One region of the Streptomyces sp. NPDC036764 genome, then DNA from elsewhere that is predicted to be linked to it. Evidence: riboswitches for the same ligand, from Rfam matches in the RefSeq annotation. Region 1 holds a riboswitch; each other region holds the start of a gene.
The links. A riboswitch is a leader RNA that binds a small molecule or an ion and turns the genes downstream of it on or off. The one in region 1 is predicted to bind cobalamin.
Positions count from the first base shown of each region.

Region 1 (4,271 bases):
CAGATAGGGCCGGCGCGTGTCCCGGTCGCGCAGCCGTTCGGCGATGACCTGGGCGATCTCCTCCCGGCCCACGATCTCGGCGGCGTCCGGCCCGGCGGTGAGCACCAGCCGGTGGGGGTCGCCCCGTGCCTTGGCGAGATAACGCCGCTTGGTCCACCGGTACCACCAGAACAGGAAGAGCGCGGCGGCGAGCGACGCGGCGAGCACCGGGCCGACGAAGCGCATGACCGTGTCGAATCCGTCGTTGCCCTGCCGCCACTTCTCGAAGCCGGTCGTGTGGCCCGAGAGCAGGATGTACAGGCCCTCCACCACCCACGCGAGCACGGCCAGCGCGGCCACCGTCCAGATGGCCCGGGTGACATTGGTGTAGGTGAACCAGCGCCGCCACTTCCTGGGGCGGGCGGTGCCGCCGCGGGCCTCCAGGCGGATCGTCAGCCGGTGCCAGTGGCCCACGGCCCCCTGTCTGACCCAGTTGCCCGCCCGTCTCGGAGCCAGCGTCGCCATCGGCGCGTCACGCGGCCGCTTCTTGCCGGGCGGGCGACGGACGACCCTCGTCATCGTTCGTCTCCTTCCGAGAACGGCTCTCGAAACGGAGCGACCGCGAGGCGCCGACACCTATCTCCATGGAAGCACTCCCTGAACTCCCCGCAACCCGGCGGCCCTCGGCGGAAATCCACGGGCCCGCCGCCGTGGCCGTCCGGCAGACTCGGCGTATGGACATCGCGATCCGGCCGGCGGCGCCCGGCGAGTTCGACGCGCTCGGTGAGATCACCGCCCGGGCCTACCTCCACGACGGACTCCTCGACTTCGGCGAGAGCGACGAGTACCTCGGCGAGCTCAGGGATGTGGCCAAGCGCGCGGCCGCCGCCGAGGTGCTGGTGGCCGTCGTGGACGGCCGGCTGCTGGGCGGGGTGACCTTCGTGCCGGGCGGCGGCCCGATGGCCGACATAGCGCGCCCCGGCGAGGCCGAGATCCGGATGCTCGCCGTCGACCGCGCGGCCCGGGGACGCGGCGCCGGCGAGGCCCTCGTGCGCGCCTGCGTCGACCGCGCCCGGGCCACGGAGGGCTGCGTACGGATCGTCCTGTCGACCCAGCGCACCATGCACGGCGCCCACCGCATCTACGAACGGCTCGGCTTCGTTCGCACACCCGAGCGGGACTGGAATCCGATCCCGCAGCTCGTCGACATCACTCTCCTCACCTATGAGTTGACGCTCTGAAACCACCGCGACACAACATCTGGGGGTGGCGTGGCGGGCGAGCACAAGATGTATGCTCATGCTCGCTGTCGCCGCAGGGGAATCCGGTGCGAATCCGGAACTGTCCCGCAACGGTGTACTTGTGCATGTCTGTTCCCAGAACCGTGCACAGGAGTCAGTCCGAGGACCTGCCGACAGCGCGCCCGGCCGACCGGCCGGTGCGCCCGACGTCCGGGTCTCGTGGAATGGGCCGGTGGACGCGACGCCGCGTGCGCTCGTGTGCTGCCCCCTGCCCTCCGCAAGGCCCCCGTGCCGAGCGAGGGAGAGCCCCCACGTGACCATCGCGCCAGCAGAACCGGCCTCAGCCGTCTCTCAGGTCCAAACCGACGAGGACGCCCCGGGAACCGCTTTGCTGCGGCTCCTGACCGAGCTGACCGCCGACCTCCCCGACGCCGACCCCGGCCGGGTCGCCGCCGCCGCACTGCGCGGCCGGTCCGCCCGGGCCGACGAGGCGGAGCTGCGCGAGCTGGCCACCGAGGCGGCGGCCGGCCTCATCTCCGAGGACCCCGCCTTCAGCAGGCTCGCCGCCCGGCTGCTGACCATCTCCATCGCCGCCGAGGCAGCCTCGCAGGGTGTGACGTCCTTCACCGAGTCGGTCGCGGTCGGCCACCGCGAGGGCCTCATCGCCGACCGCACGGCCGAGTTCGCGCGCATCCACGCGGCCCGTCTCGACGCGCTGGTCGACACGGCCGCCGACGACCGCTTCGGCTACTTCGGCCTGCGCACCCTGCACAGCCGTTACCTCCTGCGGCACCCCATCACCCGCAAGGTGATCGAGACGCCCCAGCACTTCATGCTGCGCGTCGCCGCCGGTCTCGCCGAGGACGACACCGTCCGCTCCGTCGACGAGGTCTCCGCGCTCTACGGCCTGATGAGCCGCCTCGACTACCTGCCGTCCTCCCCCACCCTCTTCAACTCCGGTACCCGGCACCCCCAGATGTCGTCCTGCTACCTCCTGGACTCCCCCAAGGACGAGCTCGACTCCATCTACGACCGCTACCACCAGGTCGCCCGCCTCTCGAAGCACGCCGGCGGCATCGGCCTGTCGTACTCCCGCATCCGCTCCCGGGGTTCGCTGATCCGGGGCACCAACGGGCACTCCAACGGCATCGTCCCGTTCCTGAAGACCCTGGACGCCTCGGTCGCCGCCGTGAACCAGGGCGGCCGGCGCAAGGGCGCGGCCGCGGTCTACCTGGAGACCTGGCACTCCGACATCGAGGAGTTCCTGGAGCTGCGGGACAACACCGGTGAGGACGCCCGCCGTACGCACAACCTGAACCTCGCGCACTGGATCCCGGACGAGTTCATGCGCCGGGTCAACGCCGACGGCCAGTGGTCCCTGTTCTCGCCCGCCGACGTCCCCGAGCTCGTCGACCTGTGGGGCGAGGAGTTCGACGCGGCCTACCGCAAGGCCGAGGAGCGGGGTCTGGCGCGCAAGACCATCCCGGCCCGCGATCTGTACGGCCGCATGATGCGCACCCTCGCGCAGACCGGCAACGGCTGGATGACCTTCAAGGACGCCGCCAACCGCACCGCCAACCAGACGGCCCTGCCGGGCCATGTCGTCCACTCCTCCAACCTCTGCACGGAGATCCTGGAGGTCACCGACGACGGGGAGACGGCGGTCTGCAACCTGGGTTCGGTCAACCTCGGCGCGTTCGTGAGCGACGGGGAGATCGACTGGGAGCGCCTGGACGAGACGGTCCGCACGGCCGTCACCTTCCTCGACCGCGTCGTCGACATCAACTTCTACCCGACCGAGCAGGCGGGCCGGTCCAACGCCAAGTGGCGGCCGGTGGGCCTGGGCGCGATGGGCCTCCAGGACGTCTTCTTCAAACTGCGGCTGCCCTTCGACTCGGCCGAGGCGAAACAGCTCTCCACGCGCATCGCCGAGCGCATCATGCTCGCCGCGTACGAGGCGTCCGCCGACCTCGCCGAGCGCAACGGCCCGCTGCCGGCCTGGGAGAAGACCCGTACCGCCCAGGGTGTGCTGCACCCCGACCACTACGGTGTCGAGCCGGCCTGGCCGCAGCGCTGGGCCGCGCTGCGCGAGCGGATCGCCGCGACCGGCATGCGCAACTCGCTGCTGCTGGCCATCGCGCCCACCGCCACCATCGCGTCCATCGCCGGTGTCTACGAGTGCATCGAGCCGCAGGTGTCCAACCTGTTCAAGCGCGAGACGCTCTCCGGCGAGTTCCTCCAGGTCAACTCGTACCTGGTCGACGAGCTGAAGGCGCTGGGTGTCTGGGACGCCCGCACCCGCGAGGCGCTGCGTGATGCCAACGGCTCGGTGCAGGACTTCGCCTGGATCCCGGCGGACGTACGGGCGCTGTACCGCACGGCGTGGGAGATCCCGCAGCGCGGCCTGATCGACATGGCGGCGGCCCGGACCCCGTACCTCGACCAGGCACAGTCCCTGAACCTCTTCCTGGAGACGCCGACCATCGGCAAGCTCTCCTCGATGTACGCGTACGCCTGGAAGTCGGGCCTGAAGACGACGTACTACCTGCGCTCGCGCCCGGCGACCCGTATCGCCCGCGCCGCCCAGGGTCAGGCCGCCCAGCCCGAGAAGACCATCCCCGTCCAGCAGGTCGCCGAGCCCGACGCCGTCGCCTGCTCCCTGGAAAACCCCGAGTCCTGCGAGGCCTGCCAGTAATGCCCAGTAACCAGAACCTTCTCGACCCCGGCTTCGAGCTGACTCTGCGCCCCATGCGCTACCCGGACTTCTACGAGCGCTACCGGGACGCCATCAAGAACACCTGGACCGTGGAGGAGGTCGACCTCCACTCGGACGTCGCCGACCTCGCGAAGCTGTCCGAGGGCGAGCAGCACATGATCGGCCGGCTGGTCGCGTTCTTCGCGACGGGCGACTCGATCGTGGCGAACAACCTGGTGCTGACGCTGTACAAGCACATCAACTCCCCGGAGGCGCGCCTGTACCTGTCGCGCCAGCTCTTCGAGGAGGCCGTGCACGTCCAGTTCTACCTGACGCTGCTCGACACCTATCTGCCC
Region 1 covers NZ_JBVJPT010000005.1:263,753-268,023, forward strand. Annotated here, with positions in the region: gene ACZ69Q_RS21890 (NACHT domain-containing protein) at 1-558, opposite strand, end outside; gene ACZ69Q_RS21895 (GNAT family N-acetyltransferase) at 714-1,220, shown strand; cobalamin riboswitch at 1,273-1,409, shown strand; gene ACZ69Q_RS21900 (ribonucleoside-diphosphate reductase subunit alpha) at 1,534-3,915, shown strand; gene ACZ69Q_RS21905 (ribonucleotide-diphosphate reductase subunit beta) at 3,915-4,271, shown strand, end outside.

Region 2 (4,271 bases), on a different contig from region 1:
CCGATGGTGCCGTAGTACGTGCCCAGCTCGTCACGGTAACGGTGGTCGCCGAGGTGCTTGTCCTGGTCGAACTCGGGAGCGTCCTTGATCTGCTGCTTGGTGCGGTCGACGAAGATCTTCTGCCCCTCCGGGTCGATGCTGACCACCGTGCTCGCCGGGAGCAGAACCTCCTTGCCGAAGATCCACACACCGGTGTCCACCACCAGGTAGGCGTCACCGACCTCGTCGGAGTGCTTGTCGACCTTGCCGATGCTGCCGTCCGTGGCCTCGACCTTGTACCCGGTGAGGTCGGCGCCCGTCAGCCCCGCCGTCGGCTTGTAACTCCACACATTTTCAGTCACGCGAAAAACAACTCCTCCGGTAAACGGAGGACAGCAGGGTCCCCGCTGTTCCTCCTTTTTCCAAACGCGCACACAGCGTTTTCCATGACCGCTGCCGTTTGCGGGTGCCCTGCGTTCGGGGTTTCACGCTCCCAATCAAGCCAGGTTCTCTGATTCTTGTGCCGGAAAATACGCAGACAGCGCCCGCCCTGGTTACTACGCTTGGATATTCGGCTGGAAATAGGAGTGCCCCGGGGCGATGAAAATCACGGAAATGACGCCGCCAGGACTGTCGCGCTCGCAGTGGGCGCCCTGCATGTCGGTTCAGGTCCGTGGTGGGACTCGCAGGGCGAGCAGAGCGGTGTCGTCGCTCGCCCAGTCGCCGCTGTACTCGGCCAGCAGTTCGCCGAGGTGGGTGACGATGCCCTGAGCGTCCAGGTCACGGCAGCCTGCGAGGGCGGCGGCCAGCGCGTCCTCGCCGAACAGGGGGCGTTCGCCGGAGGCGGCGGTGCGGCGGGCGCGGGCTTCGGTGGCGCCGTCGGTGTAGAGGAGCAGGGTGTCGCCGGCGGCGAGGCGGAAGCGGACGTCGCTGAGGTGCACGTCGGGCAGGACGCCCAGCAGGCTGCCGGGCCGGCCGACTTCGCGGACACGGCCGTCGGCGCGCCGGATCAGGGCCGGAAGGTGGCCTGCCGTACAGAGGCGGCCCGCGATGCCGCCGGGGGTGGCGCGGAAGGTGGCGTAGACGGCGGTCAGGAATCGTTCACCCTTGCGCTGGTCGAGCAGGGCGGAGTTGAGGTGCCCCAGGACGGTGGCGGGTGAGAGATGCTGGGTGGCCTCGGCCCGCAGGGTGTACCGGGCCAGTGCGGTGACCTTGGCGGCTTCTGTGCCTTTGCCGCATACGTCGCCCATGACGGTGCACCACCACGGCCCCTTGGCGTGAAAGAGGTCGTAGAAGTCGCCGACCACCATGGTGCCGCCCGCGGCGGGCAGGTACGAGGCCGCCGTCTCCAGCGCGGGGACCTTGGGCAGTGCCGGGGGCAGGAGACTGTCCTGGAGGCTGCGCGCCAGCTTGCTGGAAATTTCCAGGGCGTCCTGGGCTGCGGCGAGAGCCCCCTGCACGGTCGTCAGGGTGGTACGGAGGTTGATCTCATTGCTGACGGCGCGGGCCATGGCGGCCAGCGTGCCCAGCTCCGCGGACTGCCAGGCGTGGGAGTTGTCGTCGATCACGCACATACCGCCCAGCACCTCGCCGGCCGGGCTGAGGATGGGATAGCCGGCCCAGGCACCGATCTTCGTCGGCGCCACGGAGGGATGTTCGTGGGTGCGGGGGTCGGCTGCGGCGTCCTCGACGATGAAGGGCTGCCCGGCCAGGCCGATGAGGAAGGAGCAGAAGGTCTCGCCCACCAGGCTCTGGCGTTCGGCCAGTGACCTGTCGGGTACTCCGATGGCGGACTTCCAGAACGAGCGCTGTTCGTCGACCAGGGTGATGAAGGCGCGTCCGCAGCCGGTGACCGCCGCGGCGAGTTGGGCCAGGTCGTCGAAGGCATCCTCGGGTCCGGTATCCATCAGTCCCGTTGCCGCCACCGCGGCCAGCCGTCGGGGATCCGACAGGGCCGCCGGCAGTCCGTCGTCTCGCAGGCCCCCGGCGAACATGCCCTCCGGCATGCGGCACCCCCTGCCTTCGGCGCCCAGGATCCGGCAGCAGTCACAACGGTGATCGGACCGCCGGACGTCAACTCAATTGACGCATCGCCACAGTAGTCCCCCGTCAGGCGACACAGACACCGAAAGACACATCTGCGCTGGTCAGGGAGTCAACGGAGGCCGAAAGACCAACTCAGCGGTCCGGCCTGGCGGCCGGCACTCACTGTTCGGGCTTCGCCCTTCCCGCGTCTCCGGCCCGCCGGGGCGGTGTGAAGGTGTAGAGGTCGAGCACGTCGGGGCAGGGTGCCACGCCGGGGCCGCCGGCCCGGACCCAGGTGATGATGTCCTCGGTGGCGTCGGGATCGTTGACGAGGCCGAGCCAGACGGGGCGGGCGCCGGACGCGCGGGCGGCGGCGGACGGCTGGACGACGATCACGTTGGCGTGTTCGCACACGTCGAGGCATTCGGAGACGCGCACGGGCACGTTCTCGGCGAGGCGCGCGGTCTGCTGCGCGTGGTCGACCCCGGGCACCTTCGGGGTGCCGCAGCAGCAGTCCCGGCAGACGACGACGCGGCACGGCGCGGGTGATGCGGCGGTGGGTGCCGGGGGTTCGGTCGGCGCGGACGCGGGGCGGGAGGGGAGCACGGGCAGCCTCGGGTGTCGGGGCTCGTACGCGGAGCCCGGCCTACGGACGTCCTCCTCGCCGGGCGGCGTGGAGGTGCCAGCAGGTCTTCGGACTCGGGTTCGTCCGGTCGGGGCCGCCTTCCCGGTCTCCCAGTGGCGTTCGGTGCCCCGCCCGTCCCCCTCACCGCTGCGCGTCAGTTCCGGATTCGCACCGGATTCCCTGGCCTCGGATGTGGCTCGACTGGCCCGCCGAGGCTATCAACTCCGTATCCCCAACTCCGTACCCCTCTCAGGTCGTGCGCTCGGTCACCGGGTACGGCACGAAGGTGCTGGTGTTCTCGTCGATGCGCAGGGTCCGCCCGAGGGGCGGCGCGGCCCGCTGGGGGCAGTCGAGGCGTTCGCAGACGCGGCAGCCCATGCCGATGGGGATGGCGGCGGAGGGGCTGGTGAGGTCGAGCCCGTCGGAGTAGACGAGGCGGTGGGCGTGCCTGATCTCGCAGCCCAGCCCGATGGCGTACGTCTTGCCGGGCTCGCCCCAGCCTCCGCGGTGCCGGGTGACCGCGCGGGCGGTCCACAAGTACCGCTGCCCGTCGGGCATTTCGGCGACCTGGACGTGGATGCGGCCGGGTGCGGCGAACGCCTCGTAGACGTTCCACAGCGGGCAGGTGCCGCCGGCCCGGGAGAAGTGGAACCCGGTGGCGGACTGCCGTTTGGACATGTTGCCGGCCCGGTCGACCCGCACGAAGGAGAAGGGCACGCCCCGCAGGCGAGGGCGCTGGAGGGTGCTGAGCCGGTGGCAGACGGTCTCGTAGCCGAGGCCGTAGCGGTCGGTGAGCCGCTCGATGTCGTAGCGCACCTCCTCGGCCGCCGTGTGGAAGGCGGTGTACGGCAACACCAGCGCGGCGGCGTAGTAGTTGGCGACGCCGATGCGGGCCAGGGTGTGGGCGGGCGAGCCGGCCGGGAAGTCCTCGGCGGCCTGCCGGTCCAGTTCGCCCGCGTACTCCAGCAGGGCGAGCTGGGTCGCCATGCGGAAGGCGCGCTGGCCGGGGCGCAGGAGGGTCGACAGGTGCAGGGTGCGGGTCGCCTCGTCGTAGTGGTGCAGTCGGTCGCCGGCGCCGGTGGGCGGGCGGATGCCGGGGGTTTCGGGGGTGTCGGCCAGGCGGATCCCGTGGGCGTCGGTCAGGCGTTGGGTCAGGGCACGGAGGACCTCGCCGGGCCGGATGCCGATCCGCTCGGCGAGCTGCTCGGCCGCCAGGTCGGTGTCGTGGAGGTAGTTCTGGCGGCGGTAGAAGAAGTCGCGGATCTCCTCGTGCGGCGAGCGGGGCGGCGAGTCGCCGGTGTCGCGGCCGTCGGCCCCCGCGAGCCGTTCGGACAGCAGTTGGTTGCGGCGGCCCAGGTCGAGCAGGACCTGCGCGACCGCGGGCATGCGTGAGGCCAGTTCGGCGAGGTCGGTCGGGGAGACCCGGGCGGCGGCGATCTCGCCCGTGAGCGCCTCGCGCAGGTCGGCCACGAGCCGGGCGGTGTCGCGCTCGGAGAAGAAGCCCGGGTCGACGCCGAACGTCTCGGTGAGCCGGAGCAGGACGGGCACGGTGAGGGGGCGGGAGTCGTGCTCCATCTGGTTCAGATAGCTCGGGGAGATGCCCAGGACGCGGGCGAGTTCCGCCTGGCTCATCCGGCGTTCC
Region 2 covers NZ_JBVJPT010000001.1:700,000-704,270, reverse strand. Annotated here, with positions in the region: gene ACZ69Q_RS02995 (PRC-barrel domain containing protein) at 1-341, opposite strand, end outside; gene ACZ69Q_RS02990 (PP2C family protein-serine/threonine phosphatase) at 645-1,985, opposite strand; gene ACZ69Q_RS02985 (hypothetical protein) at 2,185-2,496, opposite strand; cobalamin riboswitch at 2,672-2,850, opposite strand; gene ACZ69Q_RS02980 (short-chain fatty acyl-CoA regulator family protein) at 2,879-4,271, opposite strand, start outside.
Region 2: linked by a shared signal. The riboswitch ahead of ACZ69Q_RS02985 (hypothetical protein) and the one ahead of ACZ69Q_RS21900 (ribonucleoside-diphosphate reductase subunit alpha) in region 1 are both predicted to bind cobalamin.

Region 3 (4,271 bases), on a different contig from region 1:
CGACCTGGATGACGGAAGTGCCGCCCGCCTCGAGGTCGTTCACCTCGTCGCGCAGGGCGAGCGCGACCTGGCGGGCCGTCTCGCCGAGCGGCTGGTCGTCGCGGACGAAGGACCAGGCGAGCATGGTGACCGGGCCGGTGAGCATGCCCTTGACCGGGCGCGAGGTGAGGGACTGGGCGTACGTCGTCCAGCGCACCGTCATCGGCTCGGGCCGCGAGATGTCGCCTGCCAGGATCGGCGGGCGGACGTAGCGGGTGCCGTAGGACTGCACCCAGCCGTGCTGCGTGGCGAGGTATCCGGTCAGCCGCTCGGCGAAGTACTGGACCATGTCGTTGCGTTCGGGCTCGCCGTGCACCAGGACGTCGATGCCGGTCTTCTCCTGGAAGGCGATCACTTCCTGGATCTCGGCCTTGACGCGTTCCTCGTAGGCGGCCGCGCCGATCCGGCCGGCCCGCAGGTCGGCGCGTGCGGTACGCAGTTCGCCGGTCTGCGGGAACGAGCCGATCGTGGTGGTCGGCAGCAACGGCAGCCCGAGGTGCGCGCGCTGGGCGGCACTCCGCTCGGCGTACGGCTGTGAGCGGCGGGCGTCCGCGGCGGTGACGGCCGCCGCGCGGGAGCGGACGGCCGCGTCGCGGGTGATCGGCGAGCCGGCGCGCGAGGCCAGGTCGGCCCGGTTGGCGGCGAGTTGGGCGGTGATCGCGCCGGTGCCCTGGGCGAGGCCCTTGGCGAGGGTGACGACCTCGGCGGTCTTCTGCCGCGCGAACGCCAGCCAGCGCAGGATCTGCGGCTCGATGTCCCGCTCGGCCGTCGCGTCCAGCGGCACGTGCAGCAGGGAGCAGGAGGCCGAGACGTCGACCCGGTCCGCCAGGCCCAGCAGGGTGCCGAGCGTGGCGAGCGACGCGGACAGGTCGTTGACCCAGACGTTGCGGCCGTTGACGACACCGGCCACCAGCCGCTTGCCGGGCAGCCCGCCGACGGCGGCGAGTGCCTCCAGGTTGGCCGCCGCCGACTCGGTGAAGTCCAGCGCCAGCCCCTCGACCGGCGCCTTGGCGAGCACGGGCAGTGCCTCGCCGAGCCGGTCGAAGTACGAGGCAACCAGCAGCTTCGGCCGGTCGGTGCGGGCGCCGAGGTCACGGTAGGCGCGCCCGGCGGCGTTCAGCTCGGCCGGGGTGCGGTCCTGGACGAGCGCCGGCTCGTCGAGCTGGACCCACTCGGCGCCCGCCGCGCGCAGGTCGGCCAGGATGCGCGCGTACACCGGCAGCAGCCGGTCCAGCAGGGTGAGCGGCTCGAAGTCCGCGGCGACCCCGGGTGCCGGCTTGGCGAGCAGCAGGTAGGTGACCGGGCCGACCAGGACCGGGCGGGCGCTCAGGCCCAGCGCCAGGGCCTCCTTCAGCTCGGCGACCTGCTTGGCGGAGTCCGCCGTGAAGACGGTGTCCGGGCCCAACTCCGGCACGAGATAGTGGTAGTTGGTGTCGAACCACTTCGTCATCTCCAGCGGCGCGACGTCCTGCGTGCCGCGGGCCATGGCGAAGTAGCCGTCCAGGGCGTCGGTCTCGACGGCGGTGCGATGCCGCTCGGGGATCGCGCCGAGGGCGACGGTGGTGTCCAGGACGTGGTCGTAGTACGAGAAGTCGCCGGTCGGCACCTCGTGGATGCCGGCCTCGGCGAGCCGGCGCCAGTTGGCGAGGCGCAGTTCGGCGGCGGTGGAGCGCAGCGCGTCGGCGGTGACGCGGCCCTTCCAGTAGCCCTCGATCGCCTTCTTCAGTTCCCGGTTCGGGCCCTGGCGGGGGTAGCCGTACACGGTGGCCCGTGCTGCCGCGGCTGCGGGCTTGGTGGTCACGGAGATCTCCTTCGCGAGATGAATCCCTGAGATCCCGGCGACGGGAGGAGGGCGCGAAGGGGCGACGGACCGGACGGCGACGGCCGCAGGGCCGTCCGCTCGGTCATGTGCGCCGACCCGCCCTCGAGGTCACCGGGATGTCCGCGTACGAGTGGTTCGCGCGCGGGCAGTTGGCAGGTCTTCGGACTCGCGGGCACGTCCTCACTTCGTGAGGACACCTACTGGCCGTCGCTTCCCAGGCCCTGTACGTCGGGCTCAGTGCGTATGACGGCGGTCGTTCCCGCTCACCGCTGCGGGGCAGTCCCGGATTCCCACCGGGTTCCCTCTTACGACGCATCCCGCCTGGCGGACGGGGCGAACCAGCTACGCGGGTCAGCCTATCCGGCCGTACCCGTGGAACCCGCGGCCGCTCTTGCGGCCCAGCAGCCCCGCCTCCACCATGCGCTGGAGCAGCGGCGGCGGGGCGTACAGGGGCTCCTTGAACTCGTCGTAGAGGGACTCGGCGATCGAGGCGACGGTGTCGAGGCCGATCAGATCCGCGAGCCTGAGCGGGCCCATGGGGTGGGCGCAGCCCAGTTCCATACCGGTGTCGATGTCGGCGGCGGTGGCGAAGCCGGACTCCGCCATCCGGATCGCCGACAGCAGGTACGGGATCAGCAGCGCGTTGACGACGAAGCCGGCCCGGTCGCGGGAGCGGATCACGGTCTTGCCGAGCCTGCGGCCCGCGAAGTCCTCGACCGCGTCGACGGTCGCGGCCGAGGTGTGCAGCGAGGTCACGACCTCCACCAGCGGCAGGACCGGAACGGGATTGAAGAAGTGCAGGCCCACGACCCGGTCCGCGCGGGATGTCGCCATGCCGAGCCGCATGATCGGCAGCGAGGAGGTGTTGGTGGCCAGTACGGCCGCCGGGTCCTCGACGATCTTGTCGAGCGCTGCGAACACCTCGGTCTTGGCGTCCGGGTTCTCCACGACGGCCTCGACCACGAGCTGCCGGTCGGCCAGGTCCTCCAGGCTGCCGGTGAACACCAGCCGGGCGAGCGCGCCGGCCGCGGCCGTCTCCTCCAGCTTCCCCCGCCGCACCGCGCGCTCCAGCGACGCCGCCACCCGGTCCCGGGCGGCCCGCGCCGCGACCGCGTCCACCTCGCACAGCACCGTGTCGAGCCCGGCCCGCGCGCACACCTCGGCGATCCCGGCGCCCATCTGCCCGCCACCGACCACACCGACCCGCCGGATGCCCTCGCTCATGCCCAGGCCTCCGTCCGGCGCACCAGGTGACGGGTGTAAGCGTCCGGGGTGAAGAACAGCGGCAACTCGCCCACCAAAGCGGTCCGTTCGAACAGCGCACGGATCTCGTCGACCGGCGCCCACGGGTACTCGGCGCCCAGCGCCACGAGCTCGTCGTCGAGGAGCCGCAGCACCGCCTCCCGGTCGATCACCCGGTGCCGCAGCCACTGCCAGATCTGCACCCGGGCGATCTCGGCGGTGGACGCGTCCTCCATCAGGCCGTTGATGGCGACGGCCCCCTGCCCGCGCAGCCAGGCGGCGAAGTAGCGCAGCGCGACGGCGACGTTGGTGCGCACGCCCTCGGCGGTGGGCGGCCCGCTGATCCGGCGCACGGACAGCAGGTCGGAGGGCGTCACCTCCACGTCGTCACGCGTACGGTCGATCTGGTGCGGCCGTGTGCCGAGGACACCGTCGAAGACCTCGCGGCAGACCGGGACGAGGCCCGGGTGGGCCACCCACGACCCGTCGAAGCCGTCCTCCGCCTCCCGCTCCTTGTCCAGCCGGACCTCGGCGAGCGCGGCCTCGTCGGCGGCCGGATCCTTTCGGGGCACCTGTGCGGCCATGCCGCCGATGGCATGGGCGCCCCGCTTGTGGCACGTGCGCACCAGCAGTTCGGTGTACGCCCGCATGAAGGGGGCGGTCATCGTCACCTTCGCCCGGTCCGGCAACAGGAAGTCGGTGCGGTGGCCGAACGTCTTGATCAGGCTGAACAGATAGTCCCAGCGGCCCGTGTTGAGCCCGGAACCGTGCTCGCGCAGCTCGTAGAGGATCTCCTCCATCTCGAACGCGGCGGTGATCGTCTCGATGAGAACCGTGGCCCGGATCGTGCCGCGCGGGATCCCGAGCAACTCCTGGGCGAGGACGAAGACGTCGTTCCACAGCCGCGCCTCGTACCGGTTCTCCAGCTTGGGCAGGTAGAAGTACGGCCCGTGGCCGGCGTCGATCTGGCGCTGCGCGCAGTGGAAGAAGTAGAGCCCGAAGTCCACGAGGGCGGCGGGCACGGGGCGGCCGTCGTGGGCGAGGTGCTCCTCGTCCAGATGCCAGCCGCGGGGGCGGACCACGAGGGTGGTGTGCCGCTCGCTGACGTCGAGCAGTGCGATCTGGCCGTCGATGACGTTGTCCCAGGTCGGGGAGGTGGCGTCCTCGA
Region 3 covers NZ_JBVJPT010000001.1:693,634-697,904, forward strand. Annotated here, with positions in the region: gene metE (5-methyltetrahydropteroyltriglutamate--homocysteine S-methyltransferase) at 1-1,840, opposite strand, end outside; cobalamin riboswitch at 1,996-2,219, opposite strand; gene ACZ69Q_RS02965 (3-hydroxybutyryl-CoA dehydrogenase) at 2,213-3,085, opposite strand; gene aceB (malate synthase A) at 3,082-4,271, opposite strand, start outside.
Region 3: linked by a shared signal. The riboswitch ahead of metE (5-methyltetrahydropteroyltriglutamate--homocysteine S-methyltransferase) and the one ahead of ACZ69Q_RS21900 (ribonucleoside-diphosphate reductase subunit alpha) in region 1 are both predicted to bind cobalamin.